4 regions of the Pseudodesulfovibrio hydrargyri genome follow, and region 4 is predicted to be linked to each of the others. Evidence: predicted binding sites of a transcription regulator. Region 4 holds the regulator's gene; each other region holds the start of a gene.
What was found. The regulator sigma-54, encoded in region 4, starts transcription at its own class of promoters, with help from an activator protein. The targets are predictions, from matches to a motif close to CTGGCACGGNNNNTGCTT.

Region 1 (7,296 bases), 620 kb from region 4:
GCCAGGCGCATGAGCACCTCGGCGCGCACGCCGGCGGGCAGGTTCTGGATGAGCTCGGCGGCCTGGTCCGGGTGCAGGTGGCCCAGGATGAGAGCCAGGGTCTGCGGGTGCTCGTTGCGCAGGATCTGGGCCAGAATGCGCGGGCTGACGTTCTCCAGCTCCTGGAACGGCGTGGGGCCGGTGTCCAGGTCCAGGGAATCCATGATGTACTTGGCGGTCTCCGCGTCCAGGGACTGGGTCAGCAACCGCTTGACCTGTTCCGGCCCGCCCACCAGAAGCTCCGCGCCGTAGGCCAGGGACTCGTTGTACTCCTTGAGCACTTCCAGGACCTCCTCCTTGGGCACGGAGTCGGTTTCGAGCATGGCCTTGGACACGGCGGCGATCTCGTTGCGCTCCATGCGCTTGAACACCTCCGCCGTGAACTTCTCTCCCAGGGAGAGGAGCACGATGGCCGTTTTCTGGGGGCCGGTGAAGTCTGCCATTTCTTACGCCTCCTGGGTAAGCCAGGTTTTGAGCAGGTGGACCGCCTGGTCGATGTTCTCGTCGGACAGCTGAATGGCGTGGTTTTTGGCGTTTTCGAGCCGACGGGAAGTGTCCAGGGCCTCCTCGTCCATCTCGTCGTCCTCCAGGGCCAGGCGCTCGGAACCGGGCAGCCCGGCCATCTCCTCGATCTCCTGCTCGGCGACCCTCGGCCGGATCAGGGCCATGACCACCGGGCGGACGACCAGGATCAGGAAGAGGAAGATCAGCAGTCCGTTCAGGAACGGCTTGCCCAGCCGCTGGGCGTATTCCAGCATGGTCCGCATCAGGGAATCGCCGCTGGCCAGCTGCGGTTCGCCGAACGAGATGTTGCTGACTTCGATGGTGTCGCCGCGCGCCTCGTCGAAGCCCACCGCGTTCTCGATCAGGGTGCGGATGCGGTCGATCTCCTCGGCGGTGCGGGGCACGTAGACCTGATTGCCGTCGGCGTCAGCCTGCCACGTCCCGTCCACGATAACCGCAACGGTCAAACGTTTCAATTCCCCGACGGGGGCTACGATATTTTCTTCCTGCTTGTCGATCTCGAAGTTGGTGGTCCGGGACTCGCGGGTGGAGTCCTGGGTGGTCTGGGTGCCGGTGAAGCCGTCGCCCCGGAAGTTGGTGTCGGGCGCGCCGCCCGCCAGGTTGGCCGCGCCGTTGGTGGTCTCCTCGTTGCGGGTTTCGGAACGGACCACGGCGCTGGCCGGATCGTAGGTCTCCTTGCGCACGGTCCGCTGGCTGAAATCGAGGTCCGCGTTGACCCGGGCGATGACCTTCTCCGGGCCCACGGCCGGTCCGAGCAGCTCGAGGATGCGGCGTTGCAGCTTGCTTTCCACGCCCGCCTTGTGTTCGAGCTGGGCGTTGGACATGGCCAGGCCGGAGGCCTCGTCCTGCGGGGTGTACAGGGGGTGCCCCTTCATGTCCGTGACCGTGATGTTCTTGGGTTCGAGCCCTTCCACGGCCATGGACACCAGGTTGACGATGCCTTGGATCTCGTCGGGCTCGAGCTTGCCGTCGCCCTTGAGCTGCAGGACGATGGACGCGGACGGCGGGATCTGGTCCTCGATGAACAGGGACTTCTGCGGGATGACCAGGTGCACCCTGGCCTTGTCCACGATGGGAAATTCGGTGATGGTGCGGGCCAGTTCGCCCTGGAGCGCCCGCTGGTAGTTGACGTGCTGGACAAAGTCGGTCTGGCCGATCTGGACCTCGTCGAAGATCTCGAAGCCGATGCCCTGGCCGTGCAGGTTGCCTTCACCCGCCACCTTGAGCCGCAGCTCGTAGACCCGGTCGGCCGGGACCATGATGGTCGTGCCGTTGTTCTCGAGCTTGTAGTCCTCTTTCTGGGCCTGGAGCATGCCCACGACCCGGGACGCGTCCTCGGGATAGAGGTTGGTCATCAGGACCCGGTAGTCCGGCTTGTTCATCCAGTAGATCATCAGCGCGAAGGAGATGACCACGGCGGCGGCCAATCCTCCGATGAGGATGCGCTGGGACACGGTGCGGTCGGTCCAGAGCCCTTGCATTTTGTTCCAGTATTCGTCGACGAACGGAGGCATCTTCTATTTCTCCAGCTTGCGGTGGCGGTGTGATCCGGTTGCTGCGACGCCTAGAAGGGCATCTGCATGATTTCCTTGTACGCGGTCATGATCTTGGAGCGGACGGCGCCGGTCATCTGCATGGCCATGCCCGCCTTCTGCATCGCGATCATCAATTCGTGCACGTTCTGGGTCTTGCCGGAGGCGAATTCCTTGATCATGGATTCCTTGGTCTCCTGGAGGTCATTGACCTTGACCAGGGAGGACTTGAGGGTGTCCTGGAAGCTGGTGGCGGGTGCCTGGGGCTTCCTGAGACTCTGGGAGACCGTGGAGTCCACCGTGCGGCGGCGGAGGTCCATGGCGTTCTGATAGGCATTGAATGCGACGCTTTTGACGACCATTTGCTCTTCTCCTTTTCCTAGCTCTGCCCGATGGTCAGGGCTTTCTGGAACATGCGTTTGGCGCTTTCGATGGTCTGGACGTTGGACTCGTATCCGCGCATGGCCTGCATCATGTTGGCCATTTCCTCGACCACGTTGATGTCCGGGTAGAACACGTAGCCCTGGTCGTTGGCGTCCGGATGGTTCGGGTCGTAGACCTGCTTGAACGGACGCTCGTCACGGATCACGCCGAGCACCTTGACCCCTTCCAGGTTGCGGTTGAGCTGGTCCTGCATGGCCTGGTCGAAGGGCGAGTAGACCGGTGTGGCCTCGAAGGACACGGACTTGCGCTGGTACGGGCCGCCCGCCTCGGTCTTGGTGGTCCGGATGTTGGCCATGTTCATGGAAATGACGTTCAGCTGCGCCCGCTGGGCCGAGAGCCCGGACGCGCCGATGTCGAGGGCGGTCATGATATCCATTTACTTGCTCCCTTCCTGGATGACTCTGTTCATGCCGTCGAAGCTCTTCTTGATGACCGAGGCCAGGGCATTGTACATCATGGTGTTCTTCGTGTTGGTGGCCATTTCCTTTTCCAGGTTGACCTCGTCCTGGCCCCAGACCTCGCGGCCCCGGAAATCGTCCAGCCCCTCGCCCTTGAATCCGTCGGGGTCGAAGGTGGCGGGCAGGTGGTCCTGCTTGGTGCGGGTCAGCTTGCCCAGTCCGTCCTGGTTCAAGGCGGCCTGGAGCTGGTTCTCGAATTCGAGGCGGCGGGCTTTGTAGCCCGGCGTGTTCACGTTGGCGATGTTGCCCGTGACGATATTTTGACGTTGCAGGCGCAGGTCCATGACCTTTGCCGTTATGTTGAGGTGATGCTCGAAAAGTCCTCGCATTCCTTGCTCCTCCTGCGTTCGCGTGACGTTCCTGGGGGCGGCGGAGGCATGTTTTTCCGCCGAGTCCGCAGGAGACTTAGCAACTCCCGTTCCAATCAAACAACTTATTGAAATCGAAGAGAATTTGTAGACAATGGGCCTGTCGTGCGTCAGACTCCCGGTCAAAGAGCTCGGGGCGGTGCCGTCCGGGCAGGGCATAAAAATAGGGTAGAATCTGCCTCCCGGGGTGGTTTCGGGCAGGATTGAGGCTCTGGAGCTTGCTGGCCGGTTTGTGTGAAAATATATTTATTACAGCGTATTAAGAAAATAGTGTCCGTGCTGGAAAATTCGTTTTTTCCCTTTTTGGCACATTGATTGCTAGATCGGTTGCGGCCGATTCGGCCATGGAGATCTTTTCAGCCCGCTCTCGGGCAAAGGAGAAATGGAGGGGAACTATGAGTGGTCATCTGGATTACGAAATCAACAAGGAACTCGGCGAATGCTACCTGTTCATGGGTGAGCTGGACAAGGCCGAGGAGTACTACAAGAAGGCGGTCAGTTCCAACGGCGTCCATCCGGACCCGTATCTCGGGCTGGCCACTGTCGCCGTTCAGCGCGGCGATCTGGAAGACGCCGAACTGATGTACAGGAAGGCCCACAAGATCGCGCCTTCGGACAAGAGTCTTTCCGGGATAGCGCTCATCCGCATGGAGAACAACGACAGGGAGCAGGCTTTTTCCCTGTTCGTCGAGGCCATCGGGATGAATCCCGAAAACATGGTCGCCCTGTTCAGCCTGATCAGGCTCGGCCATGAACTGGAACGCATCGGCGAAATCATCCCGCACCTCGAGAACTATCTCGAAATCGATCCGGCCAAGCACGAAGTGCGCTACTCCCTGGCCGGGTGCCTCGCCTGCGTCGGGCAGAAGGACGCGGCCGTCAAGGAACTCGAGACGATCCTGGAAAAGGATCCCGAGAACGCGCCGGCCAAGGAAATGCTCGACCAGTTCCGGTCCTGACAACGGTCTCCCCTCCCCGTTGATTTCCCGTCCCGCGTCCCTTGCGGAGGCGGGGCGGGAAATCAGCCTTGAGACCGTCCGGCGGCCCGGCCGCCACCCACGTGGCAACCGTTCGCGCATCAGCCTGCGCACGGTCTTGTCTGCTTTCCGCTTCCCATCCCCCTTGCCCCGCGCGCGCCCGTTCCCTCGAGCCATATCCGGAAATGGCTTTTGTGCTGTTTTCGTTGATCTTCCGTCCATAGTAGGCGATCCCCGCGGGGTATGACTCTGGCCGCGCATCGGGCGCCTAACTCCCGGTTTTTCCGGTTTTTTCGGATTCACTCTTTTTCCCGTTATACACACCTGTGGAAAACCAGAGTCCCGTCGGGCGGTTTTTCGCCGGAAACCATGGCCTTCCGCGCCTTGCGTTTGGGCGGCAAATCTGGCACAGGCACTCAAAACATCAAGTGAGGTTGCGATGAATCTGTTGCCTGTTAAGAGAGCGATACTATCCGTTACGGACAAGACCGGTCTGGCCGAGTTCGGCAAATTCCTGGTGGACCGGGATTGCGAACTGGTGTCCACCGGAGGGACCAAGAAGATGCTGAAGGACGCCGGGCTGCCGGTCACCTCGGTGTCCGACGTCACCGATTTCCCCGAAATCCTGGGCGGCCGGGTCAAGACCCTGCACCCGCACATCCACGGCGGCATCCTGGCCGACAAGGACGACGAGGCGCACATGGAGACCCTGCGCGATTTCGGCATCGAGCCCTTCGACCTGGTCTGCGTCAACCTGTACAACTTCGCCGACGCGGTGGCCAAGGGGTTGGACCTCAAGGCGGCGGTGGAGCAGATCGACATCGGCGGCCCGACCATGCTGCGGGCCACGGCCAAGAACTTCCACTCCATCTGTGTGGTCCCCGATCCCCAGTACTACGAGACCGTGGTAAAGGAGATCGAGGAGCATGGCGGCCTGACCCTGGAATTCCGCAAGGAGATGGCCACCCTGACCTTCCGGCTGACCAGCGAATACGACGCCATGATCACGAAATACCTCAGCGAAAACGACGCCTAGGCGTTGTTTTTCGTCCGCCGCGCGGCGTCGGGGGGATTGCCGCGCGGCGTTTGAGGGTGCATAGTCGAATCACGCCGATCAGGGAGTTGGGATCAAGGGTCCCGGCTCCCTGATCGACAATGGGATTCCAGAAATTTTTCGGCTGCGGAAATCGGTCGTGGGACCGCCGCGGACACGTTTTATCCAGGAGCGTCATCATAGCCCAGAAGCCCAAGGGCAACCTGCAAGGGTTGAAGCCCAGCCAGATCAAGCGGCTGTCCCGCCTGTACCAGCGTCAGTTCCCGGTCAGCGAGGCCTACACCAACGAGCAGGCCCGCGAACTGGCCGAGCTGTCCGAGGACACCGGCCGCCAACTCGGCCTGCTCATCGACCGCCAGGGCAAGGTGGCCATGGTCCTGGTCGGCGACAACCGGTCCATCTACATCCCGGAGCTGCCCAGGGCGCGCATGAGTTCGGGCCGTCTGCGCGGCCTGCGCCTGCTGCACACCCACCTGGCCGAGGAGAGCCTGAGCCAGGAGGACCTCATGGACATGGTCTTCCTGCGGCTGGACTCCGTGGCCTCCCTGACCGTGCGCGAGGGATTTCCGGTGGCCGTGGAGGCCGCCCACCTGCTGCCGCCCAACACGGACGAGAAGAGCTACGAACTTTTCCCGCCCGTGCGCTGGGACCGCTTCGACCATGACCTGGGGGCCATCACCTCGGCCATCGAGGACGAGTTCGGCCGCCAGGCGGACGGGCAGGGGCTGGGCTCGGACGAGGACCGGGCGCTTTTGGTCAGCGTGGACGAGACCCCGCGCCCGGTGCAGGAACTCTCCCTGGAGGAGCTGGCCGAACTGGCCGATACCGCCGGGCTGGTGGCGGCCGGAACCATGATCCAGCGGGTGCGCCAGCGCAATCCCAAGTTCATCATGGGCAAGGGCAAGCTGGCCGATCTCGAGGTCCGGGCGTTGCAGGCCAACGCCTCGATCATCATCTTCGACCAGGAGCTGTCGCCCACCCAGATGCGCAACCTGGCCGAGATCACCGAGCGCAAGATCCTGGACCGCACCCAACTCATCCTGGACATCTTCGCCCAGCACGCCACTTCCAAGTCGGGCAAGCTCCAGGTGGAGATGGCCCAGCTCAAGTACACTCTGCCCAGGCTGGTGGGAAAGAACCGGGCCATGTCCCGGCTCATGGGCGGCATCGGCGGGCGCGGGCCGGGCGAGACCAAGCTCGAGATCGACCGCCGCCGGGCCAACGACCGGCTGACCCGGCTCAAGGCCGAGCTCAAGCAGGTCCGCAGACACCGCTCCCAGACCCGCGAGCGCCGGGCCAAGGCCGGGCTGCCCATCGTCTCGCTGGTGGGCTACACCAACGCGGGCAAGTCCACGCTGCTGAACACTCTGACCAGTTCCAAGGTCCTGGCCGAGGACAAGCTCTTCGCCACCCTGGACCCGACCAGCCGCCGCATCCGTTTTCCCGAGGAGCGCGAGGTGGTCCTGACCGACACGGTCGGCTTCATCCGCCGGTTGCCGCCGGACCTCAAGGAGGCCTTCAGGGCCACCCTGGAGGAGCTGGACTCGGCCGACCTGCTCGTGCTCGTCTGCGACGCCTCCCACCCGGAGGTGGAGGAGCAGGTGGAGGCGGTCCGCGCCATTCTCGACGAAATGGAGCTGGCCGAGATCCCGTCCATCCTGGTCCTGAACAAGTGGGACAGGCTCGACGAGGAAGGACGCGAAGCGATGGCCCGCGTCTTCCCCGAGGGCATCCCGGCCGTGGCCGTGGACCGCGCCTCTCTGGAGCCGGTGGTCGAGGCCATCCTCGGCAACCTCCCGTGGGAGAAGCAGGGCGCCTGAGGTCTTCCCGGCCCATTACCCGCGGCCCGCCCTGCGGCGGGCGCGGTAGGCGTCGGCCACAAAGATCAGCGAGACCAGT
Region 2 (7,296 bases), on a different contig from region 4:
GTCCCCGGACATCGCCCAGGGCGTGGACCGGGTCAAGCCCGAGGACCAGGGCGCTGGCGACCAGGGCATGATGTTCGGTTTCGCCACCAACGAGACCCCCACCCTCATGCCCACCCCGATCTACTACGCCCACAAGCTGTCCCGCCGCCTGACCTACGTGCGCAAGGAGGGCATCCTCGATTTCCTGCGCCCGGACGGCAAGACCCAGGTCTGCGTCCAGTTCGACAGCGGCAAGCCCGTGCGCATCGACAACGTGGTCGTCTCCTCCCAGCATGACGAGAACATCGCCTACTCCGACCTGAAGGAGGCGATCCTCAAGGAAGTCATCATGCACACCCTGCCCGAGGACCTGATCGACGACAGCCTGAAGACCTACATCAACCCCACCGGCCGGTTCGTCATCGGCGGCCCGGTGGGCGACTGCGGCCTGACCGGACGCAAGATCATCAACGACACCTACGGCGGCGCGGGCGCGCACGGCGGCGGCGCCTTCTCGGGCAAGGACCCGTCCAAGGTGGACCGCTCCGGCGCGTACATGGCCCGCTACGTGGCCAAGAACGTGGTCGCCGCCGGCCTGGCCGACATCTGCGAGGTGCAGATCGCCTACGCCATCGGCGTGGCCGAGCCCGTGTCCGTGGTGGTCAGCGCGCGCGGCACCGGCCAGGTTTCGGACGAGCAGCTGACCAAGGCCGTGACCGAGGTCTTCGACATGCGCCCCTACTTCATCCAGGAGCGCCTCAAGCTGCGCCGCCCCATCTTCCAGAAGACCACCAACTACGGCCACTTCGGCCGCGAGCTGCCCGAGTTCACCTGGGAAGCCACCGACGCCGTGGACGATCTGCGCACCGCCTGCAAGATCTAGCTCCGCGCACCGCCCCAAATATAAACCGCCCGGTCCGGCATATGCCGGACCGGGCGGTTCCCTTTTGAGCGCGCGGCCAACCCTATCGGGGGCCTCCCTCTTCGGCCCGTGACATGTCAACGCACAGGATGCGGTGACGGCCGCTGCTCTTATGGTAAAACATATGGGAGATGGTGATGCACAGATTGCCCGAGGCCAGCGAGATGTACGGCCGGGTGGTGAACTTCTCCAGGCCCGCCTGGATGGGCAGGAAGTATTCCTTGAGCGAGTGGTCCGCGCCCACCTCGGCGGGCTCGTAGAGAAAACGCTTGCTGGTCTTGAGCCGACGCGGGTCGCACACGGTGTCGGTGATCTGGTTGCCGCGCATGTCCAGGACGTACAGGCACTCCACGCTGTCGTAGGTATCGACGAATTTGGCCAGGACCTGGCCCATGTCCTTGGCCTGGGTCTCGGCCAGCTCCTGGCACATGGTCAGCACGGTCAGGTCGTAGCTGGAATACAGCCGCTTGTCGTCCGCGATCTGCTGGGTGCGGTTCTCGCGGTGCCGCTCGGCCAGGGCGTCCACCTTGCTCGCCATGCCGGGCACCGCGTCCAGCCCCGGCGCGGGCCGGGCGAAATAGTATCCCTGGAACACGTCCACCCCGTTGGACAGCAGGCACATGGCCTCCTCCGCGGTCTCCACGCCCTCGGCCAGGACCAGGCAGCCGAGGCGGTTGGACATCTGGACGAAGCTGCGGACCACTTCGAGCTTGTGGAAGTGCTTGTCCACGCCGCTGATGAGCGTGCGGTCCAGCTTGATGACGTCGGGCTTGAGCAGGGGGATGCGGTCGAGGTTGGAAAAACCCGCGCCCACGTCGTCGAGCGCGATGAGAAAGTCGTTTTCCCGGTAGAACTTGACGAAGGCCATGAGGGCGTCCATGTCCTCGCACCGGGATTCGATGATCTCGATGATCACGTTGCTCGGGCTGATGCCGCAGCGGGTGACCAGGTTGAGCACGTGGCAGGAACCGCGCGTCTCCTCGTTGATGCAGGAGGCGTCGATGTTCATGGAGAGCATCATGCTCTTGTCTTTCCTGTGCAGCGCGGCGAAGGACTCCGCCGCGTTGGTTCGGCAGGCCCGGTCCAGGGCGAGCCGGGATGCCCTGTCCCGGGCCTGCTCGAACAGCAGGGTTGGAGGTATGATTTCTCCGCTCTGGGGGTCGAACCCCCTGCTCAGCGCCTCCAGCCCGACAACCGCCTTTCTCTTCAGGGAGACTTGGGGCTGGAAGTGCGTGATCAGCGAACGATTTTCAATGATCTTGCGTATGTCTGGCACTGCGGTCAACACTGAAATACCTTGCCTGTCGGCCGTTACGTTTATCAACCAGAGTGCCTTGACTTAAGCCTAAGGCCGGGGCGGCGGTGGTCGACGCCGCCCCGGCGCCTATATGCTTTCGCAATCCGTTCTAGAGGATGCCGTCCTCACCGGTCCTGATGCGCATGGCCTTGGTCAGTTCGGAGACGAAGATCACGCCGTCGCCTTCGGAACCGGTCTGGCCGGAGGTCAGGATGGCGTCGATGGCCTTCTGCTCGAAGTCGTCGTTGACGCCGATCTCGAGGCGGACCTTCTTGAGCAGGTTCACTTCCATCTGCACGCCGCGGTAGGTCTCGGTGAAACCTTTCTGGCGACCCGAGCCCAGGATGTTGGTCACGGACAGGGAGTAGATCTCCTTGGCGTAAAGGGCCTGCTTCACGTCGTTGAGCTTTTCGGGCCTGATGTATGCTATGATGAGCTTCATTTTATATTCTCCTTGAATGATCTCTGGTTACGCTTCGACTACTCGTTGCTGAAGAGCTGGAAGCCGTTGTAGGACTCGGAACCGTGCTCGGCGATGTCCAGGCCCTTGAGTTCCTCTTCCTTGGTGACGCGGATGCCGAAGACGCCCTTGACGATGTTCATGAGGATGAAGCCGGCGCCGAAGGCCCAGACGAAGAACACGCCCACGCCGATCAGCTGGACGCCGAGCTGGCCCATGCCGCCGCCGTAGAACAGGCCGCCGTCGACGTTGAACAGGCCGCAGGCGATGGTGCCCCAGGCGCCGCAGACGCCGTGGACCGAAGACGCGCCGACCGGATCGTCGATCTTGAGGACCTTGTCGATGAACTCGATGGCCAGGACAACCAGCACGCCGGCGACCAGGCCGATGATGATGGACGGGCCGGGGGTGACGGTGGCGCAGGGCGCGGTGATGCCGACCAGGCCGGCCAGGCAGCCGTTCATGGTCATGGAGATGTCGGGCTTGCCGAAACGGAACCAGGAGAAGATCATGGCACCCAGGGTACCGCCGCAGGCGGCCAGGGAGGTGTTCATGGCGATCAGGCCGATGGTGTCGTCGGCGGTGGTGGTGGAGCCGGGGTTGAAGCCGAACCAGCCGAACCAGAGGATGAAGACGCCCAGACCGGCCAGCGGGATGTTGTGGCCCGGGATGGCGTTGGCCTTGCCGTCCTCGGAGTACTTGCCGATGCGCGGGCCGAGCACCAGGGCGCCGGCCAGGGCGATCCAGCCGCCCACGGAGTGGACCACGGAGGAACCGGCGAAGTCGCAGAAGCCCAGGGCTTCCAGCCAACCGGCGCCGTCATCGCCCAGCCACAGGGAACCCCAGGCCCAGTGGCCGGAGATGGGGTAGATCAAACCGGAAATAACGATGGAGACGACGACGTAGCTGCCGAACTTGGTGCGCTCGGCCATGCCGCCCGAGACGATGGTGGCGGCGGTGGCGGCAAACACGGACTGGAAGAACCAGAAGGTGTAGGTCCACATCATGTCGCCTTCGGCCACACCGCCCAGGGCGAAACCGGAGGTACCCATGAACCCGCCCGCGTCCAGGCCGAACATGACGCCGAAACCGAACAGGAAGAAGACGATCGACCCGGCGGCGAAGTCCAGGAAGTTCTTCATCATGATGTTACCGGCGGATTTGGCGCGGGTGAAACCGCACTCGACGCAGGCGAAGCCGGCCTGCATGATCATGACCAGACAGGCGGCGATCAACGTCCACAGGATGTTGGCGTTGGACTGGGTGAGGACCTCCACTTCCTGGGCGTAGGCGAAGGTGGGGGCCAGGGCTGCTACCAAAGCGGCCGCGCCGATGGCGAGCCTCTTGGAAACATGGGTCGGGGACTTTCTCGAAAACATTGCAATACTCCTCTTTGAATGGAATGCGTTTCTAACCTGCGCCTCTCTTATCAAGAGTCGTGCCAATCACGGTTTTTATTGCTATTGGCGTAAAATCAAGCCTTTCTCCTCTGTTTTCATAGTCTGATTTTATCATTTTTGTGATAAATTACATTTTTGCAGGATGAAATTTACCCCAAAATTGTCAATATGTAAAAAATTGTCAAAAATAGCTAAAAATGACCGCCGGTCGCAAGAATATAATGCATCATAGGCTATCTCCTCGAAATCGTGACAAAAGTTTTAGTTGACAGCATCGCCTTGAGAGTGTAGCTCTATTTGCCATGAACTGCACCACCGTTTCCAACGCATACTTTTCCAACTTTTACTTTTGGTATTGGTTTAGCCACGCCTGCGGGCTTGGAAGAGGTGCTGTGTAACCAAACGGTGGATCACGGGATAGCAAGAACTTCTTCAAGGGCCGCAGGCGAAAGCCGGCGGCCCTTGTTTTTTCCCGGCCGCCGACCATGAGTCGGCTCCTTGAGGCAAACAACTTCAAAGGAGAGAGAACATGCACATCGGTAAAGCCATCAGGTTGGAGCGCATCTTCAACCGCAACACGGGCAGGACCATCGTGGTCCCCATGGACCACGGCGTGACCGTCGGCCCCATCGACGGGCTGGTCGACATGCGCGAGGCCGTTGGCCGGGTCGTGGACGGCGGGGCCAACGCCGTCATCGAACACAAGGGGCTGGTCCGCTGCGGCCACCGGGCCCAGGGCAAGGACATCGGGCTCATCGTCCACCTGTCCGCCTCGACCACCCTTTCCCCCTTCCCCAACGCCAAATCCCTGGTCGCCTCGGTGGAGGACGCCATCCGGCTGGGCGCGGACGCCGTGTCCATCCACTGCAACCTCGGCGACGAGACCGAGGCCGCCATGCTGGGCGATTTCGGCAGGATGTCCTCCGAGGCCGCCAACTGGGGCATCCCGCTCCTGGCCATGGTCTACGCGCGCGGCCCCAAGGTGAAGAACGAGTACGACCCCGAGATCGTGGCCCACTGCGCCCGCGTGGGCACCGAGCTGGGCGCGGACGTGGTCAAGGTCAACTACACCGGCGACAAGGAGACCTTCGCCCGCGTGTGCGACGCCTGCTGCATCCCGGTGGTCATCGCGGGGGGCCCCAAGCTCGACAGCACCGAAGCCTTCCTGCGGATGGTCCACGACTCCCTGGAAGCGGGCGGCGCGGGCCTGTCCGTGGGCCGCAACGTCTTCCAGCACGAGAACCCCACCCGCCTGGTGGAGGCCCTGAACATGATCGTCCACGGCGACGAGTCCGTCGAGGCCGCCCTCAACCACCTTAACGCATAGCGGAACCATCATGAAAAAAGTCATCTTCAAATCCGTGCCCTTCGACAAGACCCTGGTCACCCTGGCCCTGGAATCCGGCGTGGACGCCGTCATGGTCGAGAAGGACAAGGCGGACGCCGTCCGGGCGCTCGGCCGGGTCACCGTCATCACCCCCGAGGACATGCCCGTGGTCGAGCTGACCAAGAAGGCCGACGAGGACGTGGCCGTCAAGGCCATCCAGGCGGGCAAGAACGTGGTCCTCAAGAAGGGCTGGGAGATCATTCCGGTGGAGAACATCCTGGCCCAGGTGGACACCCTGGCCCTGGAATGCGAATCCCTGGACCGGGCCCTGCTCGCCGCGGGCATCCTGGAGCGGGGCTGCGACACCATCGTGGTCCTGCCCGAGGGGGCCGCCGACCTGAAGCGAATCGTCGCCGAACTCAAACTCTCCCAGGGGACCATGGAACTTTCCACCGCCACCGTCACCGCCATCGAATCCACCGGCCTGGGCCACCGCGTCTGCGTGGACACCATCTCCATGCTGAAGAAGGGCCAGGGCATGCTCATCGGCAATTCCAGCGCCTTCTCCTTCCTGGTCCACGCCGAGACCGAATCCAACCCCTACGTGGCCGCCCGCCCCTTCCGGGTCAACGCGGGCGCGGTCCACGCCTACGCCCAGATGCCCGGCGACAAGACCACCTATCTCGAGGAACTCTCCTCGGGCACGGACGTGCTCATCGTGGGCGCGGACGGGGCCACCTCCCTGGCCACCGTGGGCCGCGTCAAGGTCGAGGTCCGGCCCATGCTGCTGATCTCCGCCGAGGTCAAGACCGCCGGCGGCGTGAAGAGCGGCCAGGTGTTCCTGCAGAACGCCGAAACCATCCGAGTGGTCTCGGACAAGGGCGAACCCGTGTCCGTGGTCACCCTCAAGGTCGGGGACAAGATTCTCGTGCGCACCGACGAGGCAGGACGCCACTTCGGCATGCGCATCAAGGAAGACATCAAGGAAGGGTAGCGCCTGCGGCGCTCCCGGGGGAAGGGTTTCTCCCTCCCCTTCCCCCGGCCCCCCATCCCCTCCCTCTTCCTAAACTTTTTATGCCGCTTCGCGGAGGGTGGGGGTTGAGAAAATGCGGTCAATGAAGCATGACAATAATAAAATGAGCGAAAACCACCGCGCTCAAACGGCCCCGCCGAAGGCGCGATAAAAAGTTTCGGATGGGGGTCCGGGGGAAACCCTATTCAAAGGGTTTCCCCCGGCCGCCGGAGGCTTTCCCTGGAGACAGTATGGCTGACACGAAAGACCAGAACGACATCCCCGATCTCGGGGAGCTGCGCGAATCCATCGACGAACTCGACAAGCGGATCGTGGACCTGCTCAACAAGCGGGCCGAGGTGTCCCTGAGCGTGGGCCGGTACAAGGCGGCCACGGGCGAGGCCATCTACAAGCCGTTCCGCGAGCAGGAGGTCATGGACAAAATCGCCAACTCCTCGCCCGGCCCGCTGCCGGACAGGCACCTGCGGACCATCTACCGCGAGATCATGAGCTCGTCGCGCCATTTGCAGCGGCCCGAGCGCGTGGTCTACCTCGGCCCCGAAGGCACCTTTTCCTATTTCGCGGCCATCGAGCACATGGGCTCGTCCGCCTCGCTGACGCCCAAGTCCAATTTCGAGGAGATATTCCGGGCCGTGGCCGAGGAAGGGGCCGAGCTGGGGGTCATCCCGCTGGAGAACTCCATCGAGGGCACCGTGGGCCAGGTGGTGGACCTGTTCATGAAGTACAAGGTCTACATCCAGGCCGAGGTCTTCAGCCGCATCAGCCATTGCCTCATCTCCCACGCCGACAAGGTGGACGACGTGGAGGTCATCTACTCCCACCCGCAGCCGCTGGGCCAGTGCCGCGACTGGCTGCACTCGAACCTGCGCGACGTGCCG
Region 3 (7,296 bases), 740 kb from region 4:
CGTCGAAGTCGTCGAGCAACTCCATCTTGCTGCGGCTGGCCTCGATGCTGATGACGTCCGCATCCATCCTGGCGATGGAGGACAGGATGGCGTTGAATTCGCTGTAGCACATGTGCGAATGGATCTGGGTCTCGTCCCGGACGCCCCCGGCGGCCAGCCGGAAGCAGTCCACGGCCCAGCGCAGGTAGTCGGCCTGCTCGGCCCTGCGGATGGGCATGCCCTCGCGCAGGGCGGCCTCGTCGATCTGGATGGCCTTGATGCCCGCCGTCTCCAGGTCCAGGACCTCGTCGCGCATGGCCAGGGCGATCTGGCGGCAGACCTCGTCGCGCGGCATGTCGTTGCGCACGAAACTCCAGCACAGAATGGTCACCGGGCCGGTGAGCATGCCCTTCATGGGCTTGCCGGTCAGGGACTGGGCGTACACGGCCCAGTCCACGGTCATGGGAGCCGGGCGGGATACGTCGCCGTAAATGACCGGCGGCTTGACGCAGCGGCTGCCGTAACTCTGGACCCAGCCGTTTTGGGTGAAGCAGAATCCCTTGAGCTGCTGGCCGAAGTACTCGACCATGTCGTTGCGCTCGGGCTCGCCGTGGACCAGCACGTCCAGTCCCAGCTCCTCCTGGTGGGCGACCACTTCGGCGATCTCGGCCCGCATGGCCGCGACGTACTCCGTCTCCGTGATTTCGCCCTTGCGGAAGCGCAGCCGCGTGCGGCGGATTTCGGCGGTCTGCGGGTAGGAGCCGATGGTCGTGGTCGGGAACAGGGGGAGTTTCAGCCGCTCATGCTGCGCCTCGGCGCGCACGGCCAGGGGCGAAGTGCGGTCATACATTCCGGGCGTGATCGCCAGGACCCGCTCGCGGACCGCCTTGTCCGCCACGTCGCGGTGCGCGGCACGTGCCAGCAGGGCGTCCTTGTTCTCCTGAAACAGTCCGGGCGCGCCCTTGCCCACGGCGGCCTGCTTCAGGGCCGCGATCTCGGCGCATTTCTGGGCGGCGAAGGCCATCCAGCGTTTGATCTCGGGGTCGAGTCCGGTCTCGCCCGCCGCGTCCACCGGGCAGTGGAGCAGGGAGCAGCTCGAGCCGATCATGAGCCGGTCCGTTTTGACCTGCTGGCGGGCCGTGTTGACCTTGCGCAGGGCGGTTTCCAGTTCGGTCTTCCAGATGTTCCGGCCGTCCACCAAGCCCATGGAAAGGGTCATGTTCGGCGGCAGCTTGCCCAGGATTTCCGTCAACTGGCCCGGTGCGCGGACCAGGTCCGCATGCAGGCCGTCCACGGGCAGGGCCAGGGCCGTGTCCAGGTTGTCGCCCGGCGCGCCGAAATAGGTGGCCAGGAGCAGCCGGGAGCTGATTGCCGCTTCGCGGATGCGCGCGTACGCCGCGGCAAAGGCAGCCTTGGCCTTGTCGGAGAGGTCCGTGCACAGGATGGGCTCGTCCAGCTGGATCCAGGCGCACAGCCCGTCCAGCTCGCGGATGACCGCACAATAGGCGTCCACCAGGGAGTCGAGGTGCGCCCAGCGGTCGCAGCCGTCGACCTCCTTGGCCAGCAGCAGGAAGGTTAGCGGACCGACCAGGACCGGTTTGGGGGAGAGCCCCAGGGACCGGGCCGACTCCACCGCCTCGAGAAGGCGGCTGCCGGTCTTGGCGAAGGTGGTGTCCGGGGCCAGTTCCGGGACGATGTAGTGGTAATTGGTGTCGAACCACTTGGTCATCTCCATGGCCGGAATGCCGTGTTCGGCGTCGCCCCGGGCCATGTGGAAGTAGGTCTCAAGGTCTACCTCGCCGCCGCCCCGGCCAAAGCGGGGCGGGACCGCGCCGAGCATGGCGGCCGTGTCGAGGACGTGGTCGTACAGGGAAAAGTCGCCCACCGGGACAAGGTCCAGCCCGGCCCCGGCCTGGACGGCCCAGTGCCGTTTTTGCAATTCGTCGGCCGTGGCGGCCAGATCGGCTTCGGGAATCTCGCCCCGCCAGTACTTTTCCAGGGCCCATTTCAGTTCCCGGTCGATCCCCATGCGGGGAAATCCCAAAACGTGCGCGTGCATGTCTGCTCCATGGTTACGGGTGAAAATCAGTCTGCGCCCGCCTCGCGACGCCGACCGCCGCGGGTGGCCGGGTGTGGTCGCGAAGTGGTGCGCATCCCGGCAAGACGTCTTCTGGCTTCCGGCCCCATCATGTTGATTCCCTTCCCGAATCCGGTGGTCCTCAACGAGTTATGCCGGTTACAGCGGCCCGTCCGCAGCGGTCTTTCACCGCTTTCCGTTTCTTGCCATATCCTTATATCAAGATGTATTGATATTTGAACATGCGACAAATGGCAAGCATTTGTTCGACGCAGCGGGAGGCTGTGCGCGGGCAGCACTGGACCGGTTGAGCTCCCCGCAGGCTGAAAAGGCGAGAACGGGAAGGCGGCGAAGTTGGAAAAGTGGGTGGTTGACAAATGGCGGACAGCCTCCTATTTTTCGTGAAAATGATTTTCACTTTCACTATAGGCAATTGACATGGGGCATTCGCGACTACGGATGCCAGCCTAACCGCCGGAGCTGGAGTTGAACATGATTTCCTCTTTCCCTTCATACTGTATCGGGCCCGGCGAGGGCCCGTGCGCACGAGACAACTTCAACGCAACGAGGAAAACACCATGGGCAAGGTATTGATCGTCTACGGTTCGACCACCGGCAACACCGAGAGCGTGGCGGACGCCATCGCGAAATTCCTGGAGAAGAACGGACGGAAAGTGGAGGCCAGGAATGCGGCCGACGTGGCCGTGGAGGATATGGCCGACGGCTTCGACGCCGTGCTCCTCGGCTCTTCCACCTGGGGCGACGACTCCATCGAGCTCCAGGACGACTTCATCCCGGTCTACGACAACCTGGACAAGGCCGGGCTGCAAGGGAAGAAGGTCGCGGTCTTCGGTTGCGGCGATTCGTCCTACGAGTACTTTTGCGGGGCGGTGGACGCCATCGAGGAGAAGGCCGAGGATCTGGGCGCGGTCCTGGTCGGCGATTCCCTGAAGATCGACGGAGACCCCGACATGGGGGATGTCACTGCCTGGGCCGGAACCATCCTGCCCGGATTGTAGCGCCGCGCCCGTCTGCGCCTTCGGAAAAGACGGTCGCTTCGGCAAGGGCAAAGGCTTGGAAGGATATCCTTCCAAGCCTTTTTTCGAGGAGATCGGGGTGCGGTGGGAGGGGGGGGCAGTGGATGACGGGCCGTGAGGACGCCGGTAAGGTGGTGTCAAACTTTCCGACAGGCCTTGACGGCGCGGCCGGGAAGGTCGGGATCCTCCGCCGCAGGACATGAAAAAGCCCGGAAGTTTTGCTTCCGGGCCAAAATGCCGTGCGCAGCGCGGGGACGGATCAGCCGATCAGTTCGCGGACGACCTTGAGAGCGGCCTCGTAGTCGGGCTCCTCGGTGACTTCCTTCAGGTACTGGACGTAGGCGATCTTGCCGTCCTTGCCCACCACGAAGACCGCGCGGGTCAGAAGGCGCAATTCCTTGATGAGGGTGCCCCAGTTCTCTCCGAAGGAGGCCTGGGCGTGGTCGGACAGGGTCTGTACGGCCTCGATTCCGGCCGCGCCGCACCACCGGGCCTGGGCAAAGGGCAGGTCCATGCTGACGGTCAGGATTTTCACGTCGTCGCCGAGCGCCGTGGCCTCGGTGTTGAAGCGACGCGTCTCCATGTCGCACACGGGGGTGTCCAGGGAGGGCACCGAGGCGATGACCAGCACCTTGCCGGAAAAGTCGGCCAGGGTGGCGGGTTTCAGCGCGTTGGTGATCACGGTGAAGTCGGGAGCGGTGTCGCCGACTTTGACTTCAGGGCCTATGAGGGTCAGCGGATTGCCTTTGAACGTGATGATTTCGGTTCTTTCAACCATGATATTGGCTCCTTTCACGAATGTGGGTTGGTCGTTCTCATTCAAATAAGTATCCACAATGGCGAGTAAAGGTGCAACCAATAATTGTTCTCGTTCTTTTTTGCGGGGTTGGGCGGACTCAGCCCCCTTCCCGGACAGGCCGACCCTGTCGGTTATCGGCGGTTGGCCCGTTTTTTTTCACATTCCATGGTTAAAATCTATGGCATCATGTTCAAACAAGCACAAAATGTAAGAGAGTCCGACAAAATGTCGGGTAAAATGACATTTTTCATACGTTCAGGACGTCAAAACCCGTGTTTTACATGTCTGGCATGTTTTGTGCTTATTTCCGGTAAGAAAAAAACGGGGAATTCAACGTGGGAGACACCATGAAACGCCTTATTGCAATAGCTCTGTTCGCCATCTGCCTGCTCCAGGCCCCGTACGCCCGGGCGTATTCGGTGGCGTTCGGGGACGATGTGAATTACTGGTCCGGATACGGGAACCGCAACCGGGACGTTGTCAACGGCTGGTGGGTCCCGCAAAACAACCGGGATGTCATCGGGACCCCGGACATTACCGGCGGCAACTTCATCTTCGACGGCCACACCCTTTCCGGAATCCAATTGAACTACTCGAGCACCAGCCGGAGTCTCGTTCCCGGCGACTGGTTCTTCGATACGAATCAGGACGGGGCGTGGGACTATGTCCTGCACCACACGCTGCGGGTCTTTGGGGACGGGTCCATCTCCAGGGAGGAGTTCGGCTACGGCCTGTTCGCCTTGGATGATCTGTCCTATGAAAACGGCAATCGGGTCGGCTACCAGGAGTCCTTCTGGCCCCGGGGCGCAGAGGGCAGGCATGATCACCCGGTCCGGGCCTGGGTCGACCTGGATGACGTCCTGTCGGACGTCGGCTACGACGGCTGGGATTACTGGATCGCGGAAAACAGCCTGGGCGAGACCAATTGGTCCGACATCAACCTCGATTTCTCGGGAATCAGGGCGTTTACCTACGGTTTCGCCATGACCTGCGGCAACGACGTGCTCTTCGGCGAGGCCCTGGTCCCCGCTCCCGAACCCTCCACCTTCCTGCTGCTCGGCTTTGGCGGCCTGGGGCTGCTGCTCTACGGTCGCAGGAGAAAGCGCTTTTTCTGATCCGCGTCCACCGTTAAAGTAATGGAAGGCCGGACAGTCCGCGGACTGTCCGGCCTTTTTGCCGGCGGTGCTCCCGCCCGGCTTTCGGCGTTCGGCATCGTCCTTCACGAATTCGAACCGGAAAGTCTTGAAAAATCGGAGAAGAGGGGTATGCTGAAAGCAAGGGGTTACACGGGTTTTTAACCCTGCGGAGGGTCTTTGTCCGGGAAAAACGGAAACGGGAGTTTCTCCTATGGACAGAAAAAACGCGCCTATGTATAGAATCGCTAACTTTTGTCCGGTATCCGTTGTCCGCAGGGCCGCAGGTCAGGGATAGGAAATTGTGGAGTGGAGTCTTTAGTGGGAAAGATATTACTCATAGATGACGACCCGTTCCAATGCGCCGTCGTCGAGTCCATCGTCAAGAAGATGGGCTACGACTGCCATTGCGTGTATTCCGGGATAGAAGGGCTGACGCTCCTCAAGAGCAGCCACTTCGACATCATCTTTCTGGACCTCAACCTCCACGAGGGCAGCGGGCTGGCCCACATCCCCCGTCTGACCGAGCTCGACCCCGACGTGGATATCGTCATGCTCACCGGAGAGCCGGATACCGACTACATCTCCCAGGCCTTTGCCGCAGGGGTCAAGGATTACCTGGTCAAGCCGATCAAGGAGGAACGCTTCCGTCAGGTCATCCAGAATCTGCTGCAGCAGAAGACCGTCCGGAAAGAGCGGACCGAGACCCTGATCCGCGACGAGATCATCGGCGATAGCCCCGCCCTGAACCAGTGCCTCGAACGGCTGGCCATCTCCGCCAAGGGCAACGGCAACGTGCTCATCACCGGCGAGACCGGGACCGGCAAGGAGCTCTTTGCCCGGGCGCTGCACAACAACAGCGACCGCAAGGACAAGCGGTACATCGTGGTGGACTGCACCAATCTCCCTTCGACGCTGGCCGAGAGCCTGCTGTTCGGCCACTCCAAGGGGTCCTTCACCGGGGCGGACCAGGACCGCAAGGGGCTGTTCCACCTGGCCCACGGCGGAACCTTGTTCCTGGACGAGATCGGCGATCTCGACCTGGGTATCCAGAAGTCCCTGCTCCGCGTCCTGCAGGAGAAGACCTTCCGCCCGCTCAGTTCCAGCAAGGAGGTCTACAGCGATTTCAGGCTGGTGGCGGCCACCAACCGGAATCTCGAGGAGATGGTCGCCCGGGGCGAATTCCGCAGCGACCTCTATTACCGGTTGCAGAGCGTGATCATCGACCTGCCGCCCCTGCGCGAACGCAACGGCGACATCGAGATGCTGACCCGGCACTACCTGCCCTCCCTGTGCAAAGAGAACGGCATGGAGGCGAAGGAGGTCGATCCCCAGTTCATCGAGACCCTGCGGCTTTACGACTGGCCCGGCAACGTGCGCGAGCTGGTCAACGTCCTCCACGTCTCGCTGCAGAAGGCCCGCTTCTCCAAGTACTTGAATATCTACCATCTTCCCCAGCAGTTGCGCATGCGCCGCGTGTTTCAAGACATGGGCGAAAACGGCCAGCCCACGCAGGACGCGGGCGTCATGCCGAGCCAGTTCTCCCTGCCCGCCACGGTGGAGGACTTCCCGATCATGAAGGCGGCACGCCAGGAAGCGGTGGAGGCCATGGAACAGGCCTACCTCGTGCGGCTGGTTCAGCTCAGCGACGCCTCCATCTCCACGGCCTGCAAGCTCTCCGGCCTTTCCCGCGCCCGCCTGTACGAGCTGTTGAGCAAGCACAACCTGTCCCTGAAAAGCAGCTGACGCGCCCTGATCGGCCGTCTTGATTTTTTCCGCAGGTCGCGTCTTTTTGGCGCGAAATTTGCTTTCAAAATTACATGTACGACTACAAGATCAATAAACGGATGCATGTCGCCGTAAAGGACGGCGCCGCGCTCACCGAGATCGTCAACCGGCTCGGAGCGCTCTTGGGGAGCGCCCTGGCGGAAGACGCCCCGGACGCCAACGACAGGCGGTGTTGCCCGCGCAGGTCCGTCACGATCCCCGGACTGGTCCAGGTGTTGAAATCCAGCGGGGAGATCATGGTCTTTCCCGTCCAGATCCGGAACATCTCGAACCAGGGCATGCTCCTTGAATTCAAGGACAAAGGGCACGTGTTCGCCGGCATGCTCCAGCAGATCGAAGGGCTGAGCGTGACCTTCCAGGTGGACGATTCGGTCACGACCCTGGAGTGCCTTCCCAAGCGTATCGTCCTGGACGACCCGGTGGAAGTGGGCGTCCAGGTCTCGGACGAGACCGACGACAAACCGCGCATTCAGCGTTTCCTCA
Region 4 (7,296 bases):
GGTCCAGCGCTTCGAATTCCACGCCCTTGCGGCTGCGGCCCACGACCACGATGACCTTTTCCAGGTCCTCAAGCTTGCCGTGAGGGATGGCGATGCCGTCTCCGATGCCGGTGGAACCGAGCCGTTCACGATCGAGAAGGACACGGACCGCATGGTCCGTGTCCATCTCTGGATATTGTACGCCCAGGGGGGCGACGAGTTCATTCAATACGTCCGACTTGGTTGCGGACTCGAGTTCGGGAAGGATCAGCTCCTTCGCCAGGTAATCACTGAGTTTCATGCTTAGTTTCCGGGGTCGATGAGGCCGTAATCGCCGTTCTTTCTCTTGTATATCACGTTGACGCCGTCGGTCTCCGCATTGAGGAAGACCAGGAATTCGTTGTCACGGGCATCCAGCTGCATGGCGGCCTCGTCCACGGACATGGGCTTGGGCTCGTATGCGTCGGTGCCGACGATGGTGGGCGCTGAACCGGGAGCGATGTCCTCGTAGGACAGGTAGTTCATCTGCACCATCTTATTGGGACGCGCCTGCCTGGGGCGATTCTTCATCTTTTCGCGCATCTTGCGCAGCTGGGCCTCCAGCTTGTCCAGGACCATGTCGATGGTGGAGTACATGTCCTCCGAATCTTCATAGGCCGAGATATGTATGCGATCCGAGTTCAGGATCACGTCCGCCTTGTGGCGGAACTTGTCGACCAGCAGGTTGACCTGGAGATCGGCCTCCGCATCGGAAACGTATCTTGCTACCTTTTCAAAACGCTTTTCCGCATAACCCTTGAGGTGATCGGAAGGCTCGAAGTTCTTGAAAGTGAAGCTGATGTTCATACGCTGCCTCCTGGTTGAGAGTGCTTCAAGCAGCCCCTAGAAGTACTGCTTTCGTTTCGAAGACGAAGCTATGCCCATGGCCGAGCGGTATTTGGCGACCGTGCGCCGGGCGATGTTCACTTCCAGCTTTTCCTGGAGGATCTCGCCTATCCTCTCGTCGCTGAGCGGTTTCTTCGTGTCTTCATCTGCGATCATTTGCTTAATGAGCGCCTTGACGCTCTCCGAACCCACCTGGGACCCGTCGTTCAGGTCCAGGGCCGAGTTGAAGAAGAACTTCAGCTCGAAGATGCCGTGAGGGGTCGAGACATATTTGTTGGTCGTGATCCGGCTCACGGTGGATTCGTGCATCTCGATGTCTTCCGCCACCTCCTTGAGGATGAGGGGTTTGAGCTTTGTCACGCCCTCCTCGAAGAATGCCCGTTGGAAGCCGACAATGCTCTCAACTACTTTATACAAGGTTCGCTGCCGCTGGTACAGACTTTTCATCAACCATGCGGCGGAACGCATCTTTTCCTGGAAATATTCCTTCTCCTTGTCGGCCGCGCCCTTCATGGAATCCATGTAGAAGGTGTTCATCTGGAGCCTCGGCATACCGTCCTCGTTGAGGATGATGACGAAGTCCTCGCCGTACTTGTAGACGAACACGTCCGGGCTGACGTAGTGCGGCTCGGTGCTGGAGAAGTTGGCACCCGGCATGGGATCGAGCGTCTGCATCAGATCCAGGTACGACTTGAGCTCGTCCATGGTGATCTTGAACTTGCGCGCCAGAGGCTTGTAACGATTCTTCTCCAGGTCCTCCAGGTGGTCGCTGACCAGGGAGACCAGGATCGGGTCGTCATATCCGAGGACCTCCATCTGGACCAGCAGGCACTCCTGCGGGGTCCGGGCGCCCACGCCGACCGGGTCCAGGTGCTGGATGCGGCGCAGAACGGACTCGATCTCCTCCTCCGAGGCCTGGACCATGGCGGTCAACTCCTCCATGGTGGCCTGCAGGTAGCCGTTGGCGTCGATATTGCCGAGGATGACGTCGCCGATGGCCAGCTCGTGCTCGGAGAAGTTGGACAGGCGCATCTGCCAGTTCAGGTGCCCTTCCAGAGAGGGCTTCGAGGCCAGGCGGGCCTCGAAGGACATGCCCTCCTCGGGCATCTCCATGTCGCGAGACAGGGCCTGCTTGGAGGTGGAGGAAAATTCGCCCAGGTAGTTTTCCCAGTCCGCGTTGCGGACCAGTTCCTCCTCGGCCTGGGATTCGGTCAGGACCTCGGTCTTGTCCGGGACCTCGGTGTCGGTCTCGGTTTCGTCCAGGAAGGGATTCTCCAACAATTCCTGCTGCACGGTCTCCAGCAGTTCAAGCCGCGACAGTTGCAGCAGCTTGATGGCCTGCTGCAACTGGGGCGTCATGACCAGTTGCTGTGAGAGCTTGAGCTGTTGCCGAAGTTCCAATCCCATGATGCGCTACCCGCTTGAGGTTGTGTTTATCGATTGCCGGATAAAGAAATTTTTTTTAACCGCCAGACATTTTTTCCGGTTCAACCATGCCACAGTGAACTAAAGGATGCAACACAATTGTGTTAACATCCTGTTTACATTAATATTTCCGCCTGCATATTATGATATGAAAAAAGTGTACCAACCTTTAGCAACGGTGTAAATCGGGAAAGAGGAAAAAAAGACGAAAACGGCGGGCTAAAGCCGGAAATCCTCGCCCAGATATATCTGCCGGGCGCGGCTGGACTTGACGATCTCGGATGGGGCTCCCTCCAGGATGACCGTGCCCTCGTAGACCAGGTAGGCCCGGTCGCAGATATTCAGGGTTTCCCGGACGTTGTGATCCGAGATGAGGATACCGATATCCATGGACTTGAGCACGGAGATAATCTCCTGGATGTCGATGACCGCGATGGGATCGATACCGGCAAACGGCTCGTCCAGGAGGATGAACTGCGGATCGAGGATGAGCGCCCGGGCTATTTCGAGCCTGCGCCGCTCGCCGCCGGACAGGAACATGGACGCCTGGTCCGCCAGCTTGGTGATGGTGAACATCTCCATGAGTTCGTCGGCCCGGGCCCGCTGTTGCCGCGAGGTCATGGAGGTCTGCTCCAGGATGATCTCCAGGTTCTGGCGCACGGTCAGTTTCTTGAAGATGGAGCTTTCCTGGGGCAGATAGCTCACCCCCAGGCGGGCGCGCTCGTGCAGGGGCTTGTCCGTGAGCACGTGGCCACCCAGGGAGACCTCCCCGGTGTTGGGCTGGACGATGCCCACGAGCATGTAGAACGTGGTCGTCTTGCCCGCGCCGTTGGGGCCGAGCAGACCGACCACCTCGCGCGCGTCGAGCTTGATGTTGATGCCGTGCACGACCTCTTTCTGACCGTACCGCTTGGACAGGTTGGTTGCGCGCAGACCCTCGGCCATTTATTGCACCTTCAGGTTGCCGGGAGTCATGAAGACGGCCTTGACGCGCTGCTTGCCGCCGATGACCTCGGACCGGTCGTCCTTGATGTGAAAGTTGATGACCTCGCCGGTCAACGAGTTGGGGCCGTCCTGGAGCTTGGGATCCCGCTCCATCTTGAGCAGTTGCGGGCCCACCAGGTAGGTAAGCAGGCCGCAGGTCCCCTCGGTGGTCCCCTTCTTGGCACGCACGTTGCCGTCGGCCACGATGCGGTCCACGCTGTCGGCGGAGAATTTCTTGTCGGTGCTGGACGCGAGATAGGCCGAGAGCTTGTCGGCCCATAGGGTCAACTCGCCGTGGGTGGCGACCACGTGGCCCACAAAGGAAATGACCTTGCCGGTCTCGTCGTAGGTCATGCGGTCGGAGGTGATCTTCACCGGCAGGCGGCTCGGGTCCACGCCCACCGGGATGGGCGCGGGCGGCGTCGCGGCCACCGGGGCCTTGAGCTCGCCCTCGCCGGAATCCTTTGCCGGAGCAGGCGTCGGCGCGGGCTCTGATGCGGTGGCGGAAACGGACGCGGCCATCTCGGCCTCGATCACCTTGAGGTACTTGGCGTTGGCGTAGCCCACGGCCTTGGCCGGGTCGCGGTCCTTTTCGCCCAGCTCGAACACGGCCAGCCAGCCGTTTTGGGGAAAGTCGGTCCTTACCCGCTGCCCCTTGGCCAGGGTGACCACGTGCTCCGCTCCGGGCCGGGGCGCCTTGCGGACGTTGAGGTTGACCGTGGCCTCGCGCACCTCGCCCCAGTCCTGGGCCATGGCCCGGGCCGGAACCAGCAGCAGGGCCAGCATCAGCAGAATTCCCGTATGGCGAACCGTTTTCAGCAACGTCTTATTCCTTGTTTTCATTCAAAGGACTCCTTCCCAGCCCTTCGGGGGCCAGCAGCGCTTCCACGCCGCCGGCGGCCACCATCTGTCTCGTGACCAGGTCGATCTCCAGGGCCTTGGCCTGGACGGTCATGTCCGGGCGGCGCACGGTCACGCCGCCCTTGAGATACACCTTACCTATTGCGCCCACATAATCAAGGTGCTGGGCGTCCAAGGCCATGTCGCCGAACCGGCCGCTGACCCCGTCGTACAGGGTCAGGTTGTCATTGGCCTGGTCCACCTCGCCACGATCGGCCTGGACGTAGACTTCCTGGCGGTCGTCGCCGAAGTAGGCGGTCAGCTGGGGAAAATCCACGGCGATAATGCCGAGTTCCTGGTTGTACTTGGCGCTCTTGGCCAACAGCTTCCAGGTCATGCTGCCCTCCTTGCCCTGGACCAGTTCGATGTCCTCGGCCGAGACGTCGGCGTCGGCGAACATGTCCTTGCGGGAGACGGGCGCCTGCCCGACAGTGTCCGGGGTTTCCAGAATGGGGTCGGAAAAAAAGAGCTCGTTGACGCCCAGGCCGAGAAGCAGCCCCAGGGCGAAGATGACGAACAGGACCAGAGCAGGACGCCCTCTCATCTAGTCCACCCAGCGCTGCAGGGCCTGTTCCTTGAGCCCCCGGGCCTCGAGAATGAACGAAATGGCCTCGCGGACCGCGCCCTGCCCGCCCTTGCGGGAGGACATCCAGTCCGCGGCCTCGATCACCTCGGGCACCGCGTTGGGCACGCACAGGGCCAGGCCGGCCCGGGCCATCACGGCCAGGTCGATCCAGTCGTCGCCCATGTAGGCGGCCTCTTCCGGGGCGACGCCGACCTCCTCACACATCTGCTCGAAGAGCGGCAATTTGCGATGATGGCCCGCATAGTAGTGTTTGATGCCCAGTTCGGTGATGCGTCTCTCCACCGGCTTCTGGTCCAGGCCGGTGATGATCCCGACTTCCAGACCCACGGCCTGGGCCAGCTTGATGCCGAGGCCGTCCTGGACGCTGAACCGCTTCATCAGGATGCCCTCGTCGCCATAGTACAGGCCGCCGTCGGTGAGCACGCCGTCCACGTCGAGCACCAGCAGCTTGATGTTCCGCGCCAGGGCGGTCGCGTCAGCCACGATTGATCTCCCACAGGGCCAGCAGCCTCTTCAGCAGGGTTTCGACCTCGGCCAGGGGCAGGGAGTTGGGGCCGTCGCACAGCGCCTTGTCCGGGTCGGGATGGACTTCCATGAACACACCGTCCGCGCCCGCGGCCACGGCGGCCGAGGCCAGGACCGGCACGTATTCGCGCTGCCCGCCCGAAGCGCCGCCCAGCCCGCCGGGCAGCTGCACCGAGTGGGTGGCGTCCATGATCACCGGGACGCCGAAGGCCCGCATCTGCGGGATGGAGCGCATGTCCACCACCAGGTTGTTGTAGCCGTAGGTGGAGCCGCGCTCGGTCAGCCAGACCTGGTCGTTGCCCGCCGCGCGGAGCTTGTCGACCACGTTTTTCATGTCCCAGGGAGCCAGGAACTGCCCTTTCTTGACATTGACCACCCTGCCCGTTTCGGCGGCGGCCACCAGCAGGTCGGTCTGGCGGCAGAGGAAGGCCGGAATCTGCAGGACGTCGGCCACCTCGGCCACGGGCGCGGCCTGTTCCGGGTGGTGGATGTCCGTGACCACGGGCAGTCCCGTGGTCCGCTTCACCTCTGCCAGGATCGCGAGCCCCTCTTCCATGCCCGGCCCCCGAAAACTGGTCAGCGAGGTCCGGTTGGCCTTGTCGAACGAACTCTTGTAGACGAGGGGGATGTCCAGCTTGGCGGCCAGGCCGGCGAGCACGTCGGCGGTCCGAAGGGCAATCTCCCTGGTCTCAATGGCGCAGGGTCCGGCCAGAATGAACGGGCCGGACCGGCTGGCGGTATACAGGTCTGCCATAGGCTACTTCTTGGCCTTCTCGTCTTTGGATGCCCGGATGAATTCCCGGAACAGCGGATGCGGCTTCATGGGATTGGACTTGAATTCCGGGTGGAACTGGCAACCCAGGAACCAGGGGTGGCCGGGCAGTTCCACGATTTCCACCAGGGACTCGTCCGGGGCCGTGCCGGACAGGACCATGCCGTTCTGCTCGAACTGCTCGATGTATTTGTTGTTGTACTCGAAGCGATGGCGGTGCCGCTCGTCGATGTTCGCGGCCTTGTACGCCTCGAACGCCTTGGTGTCCTTCTTGAGCTTGCACGGGTAGGAACCCAGGCGCATGGTGCCGCCCTTCTCGGACTCCTCGCAGCGGGTCTCGGTCTTCTTGGTCCGGAAATCGAACCATTCCTTCATCAGGTAGATGATGTTGTGCGGGGTGGTCTTGTCGAATTCCTCGGAGTTGGCCCCTTCCAGGCCGATGACGTTACGGGCGAACTCGATGCAGGCGCACTGCATGCCCAGACAGATGCCGAAGAAGGGAACCTTGTTCTCGCGGGCGTACTTGATGGACAGGATCTTGCCCTCGATGCCGCGCGAGCCGAAGCCGCCGGGCACCAGGATGCCGTCCAGTCCCTTGAGCTTCTTCTCCACGTTGGCCGGGGTGACCTTCTCGGAGTTGACGTATTCCAACTCCACCTTGACCTCGTTGGCCACGCCGCCGTGGATCAGCGCCTCGTGCAGGCTCTTGTAGGCCTCGGTCAGGTCCACGTACTTGCCGACGATGCCGATCTTGACCGACCCCTTGGGGTTGTCCAGGTTGTAGACGAGGTTTTCCCAGGGTGCGAGCTCCGCGTTCTTGGCGGGCAGCTTCAGGAGGATGGCGATCTTCTGGTCCACGCCCTCGTTGTAGAATTCGAGCGGGACCTTGTAGATGTTGTCCACGTCCACGCCGGTGAACACGGCGTCCTGGTCCACGTCGCAGAACAGGGCGATCTTCTTCTTGAGATCCTCGGGCAGGCGTACTTCGGAGCGGGCGATGATGATGTCGGGCTGGATGCCCACGGAGCGCAGCTCCTTGACCGAGTGCTGGGTGGGCTTGGTCTTCAGCTCGCCGGCGGCCTTGATGTACGGGACCAGGGTCAGGTGAATGAACAGGACGTTCTCCTTGCCCAGGTCGTTCTTGAGCTGGCGGATGGCCTCCAGGAACGGCTGGCCCTCGATATCGCCCACGGTGCCGCCGATCTCGATCAGGGCCACATCCTCGCCGTTGGGCAGGTTG

Region 1: a site for sigma-54 is predicted at 3,405-3,422, ahead of flgB (flagellar basal body rod protein FlgB). Genes of this name have one in related genera too.
Region 2: a site for sigma-54 is predicted at 4,086-4,103, ahead of BerOc1_RS14455 (ammonium transporter). Genes of this name have one in related genera too.
Region 3: a site for sigma-54 is predicted at 4,178-4,195, ahead of BerOc1_RS03660 (PEP-CTERM sorting domain-containing protein). Genes of this name have one in related genera too.

The regions. Positions count from the first base shown of each region.
Region 1 covers NZ_LKAQ01000001.1:668,025-675,320, reverse strand. The annotation lists gene fliG (flagellar motor switch protein FliG) at 1-482, opposite strand, end outside; gene fliF (flagellar basal-body MS-ring/collar protein FliF) at 486-2,078, opposite strand; gene fliE (flagellar hook-basal body complex protein FliE) at 2,129-2,458, opposite strand; gene flgC (flagellar basal body rod protein FlgC) at 2,476-2,916, opposite strand; gene flgB (flagellar basal body rod protein FlgB) at 2,917-3,327, opposite strand; gene BerOc1_RS03130 (tetratricopeptide repeat protein) at 3,762-4,325, shown strand; gene BerOc1_RS03125 (IMP cyclohydrolase) at 4,783-5,379, shown strand; gene hflX (GTPase HflX) at 5,499-7,217, shown strand; gene BerOc1_RS03115 (hypothetical protein) at 7,233-7,296, opposite strand, start outside.
Region 2 covers NZ_LKAQ01000004.1:2,215,088-2,222,383, reverse strand. The annotation lists gene metK (methionine adenosyltransferase) at 1-862, shown strand, start outside; gene BerOc1_RS14465 (EAL domain-containing protein) at 945-2,177, opposite strand; gene BerOc1_RS14460 (P-II family nitrogen regulator) at 2,308-2,640, opposite strand; gene BerOc1_RS14455 (ammonium transporter) at 2,679-4,037, opposite strand; gene BerOc1_RS14450 (2-amino-3,7-dideoxy-D-threo-hept-6-ulosonate synthase) at 4,588-5,385, shown strand; gene BerOc1_RS14445 (3-dehydroquinate synthase II family protein) at 5,396-6,379, shown strand; gene pheA (prephenate dehydratase) at 6,649-7,296, shown strand, end outside.
Region 3 covers NZ_LKAQ01000001.1:792,809-800,104, reverse strand. The annotation lists gene metE (5-methyltetrahydropteroyltriglutamate--homocysteine S-methyltransferase) at 1-2,038, opposite strand, end outside; cobalamin riboswitch at 2,123-2,310, opposite strand; gene BerOc1_RS03670 (flavodoxin) at 2,635-3,075, shown strand; gene tpx (thiol peroxidase) at 3,353-3,871, opposite strand; gene BerOc1_RS03660 (PEP-CTERM sorting domain-containing protein) at 4,240-5,007, shown strand; gene BerOc1_RS03655 (sigma-54-dependent transcriptional regulator) at 5,347-6,771, shown strand; gene BerOc1_RS03650 (hypothetical protein) at 6,846-7,296, shown strand, end outside.
Region 4 covers NZ_LKAQ01000001.1:52,647-59,942, forward strand. The annotation lists gene BerOc1_RS00260 (PTS sugar transporter subunit IIA) at 1-280, opposite strand, end outside; gene hpf (ribosome hibernation-promoting factor, HPF/YfiA family) at 283-825, opposite strand; gene rpoN (RNA polymerase factor sigma-54) at 862-2,271, opposite strand; gene lptB (LPS export ABC transporter ATP-binding protein) at 2,509-3,234, opposite strand; gene BerOc1_RS00280 (LptA/OstA family protein) at 3,235-4,116, opposite strand; gene lptC (LPS export ABC transporter periplasmic protein LptC) at 4,100-4,717, opposite strand; gene BerOc1_RS00290 (KdsC family phosphatase) at 4,718-5,242, opposite strand; gene kdsA (3-deoxy-8-phosphooctulonate synthase) at 5,235-6,038, opposite strand; gene pyrG (CTP synthase) at 6,042-7,296, opposite strand, start outside.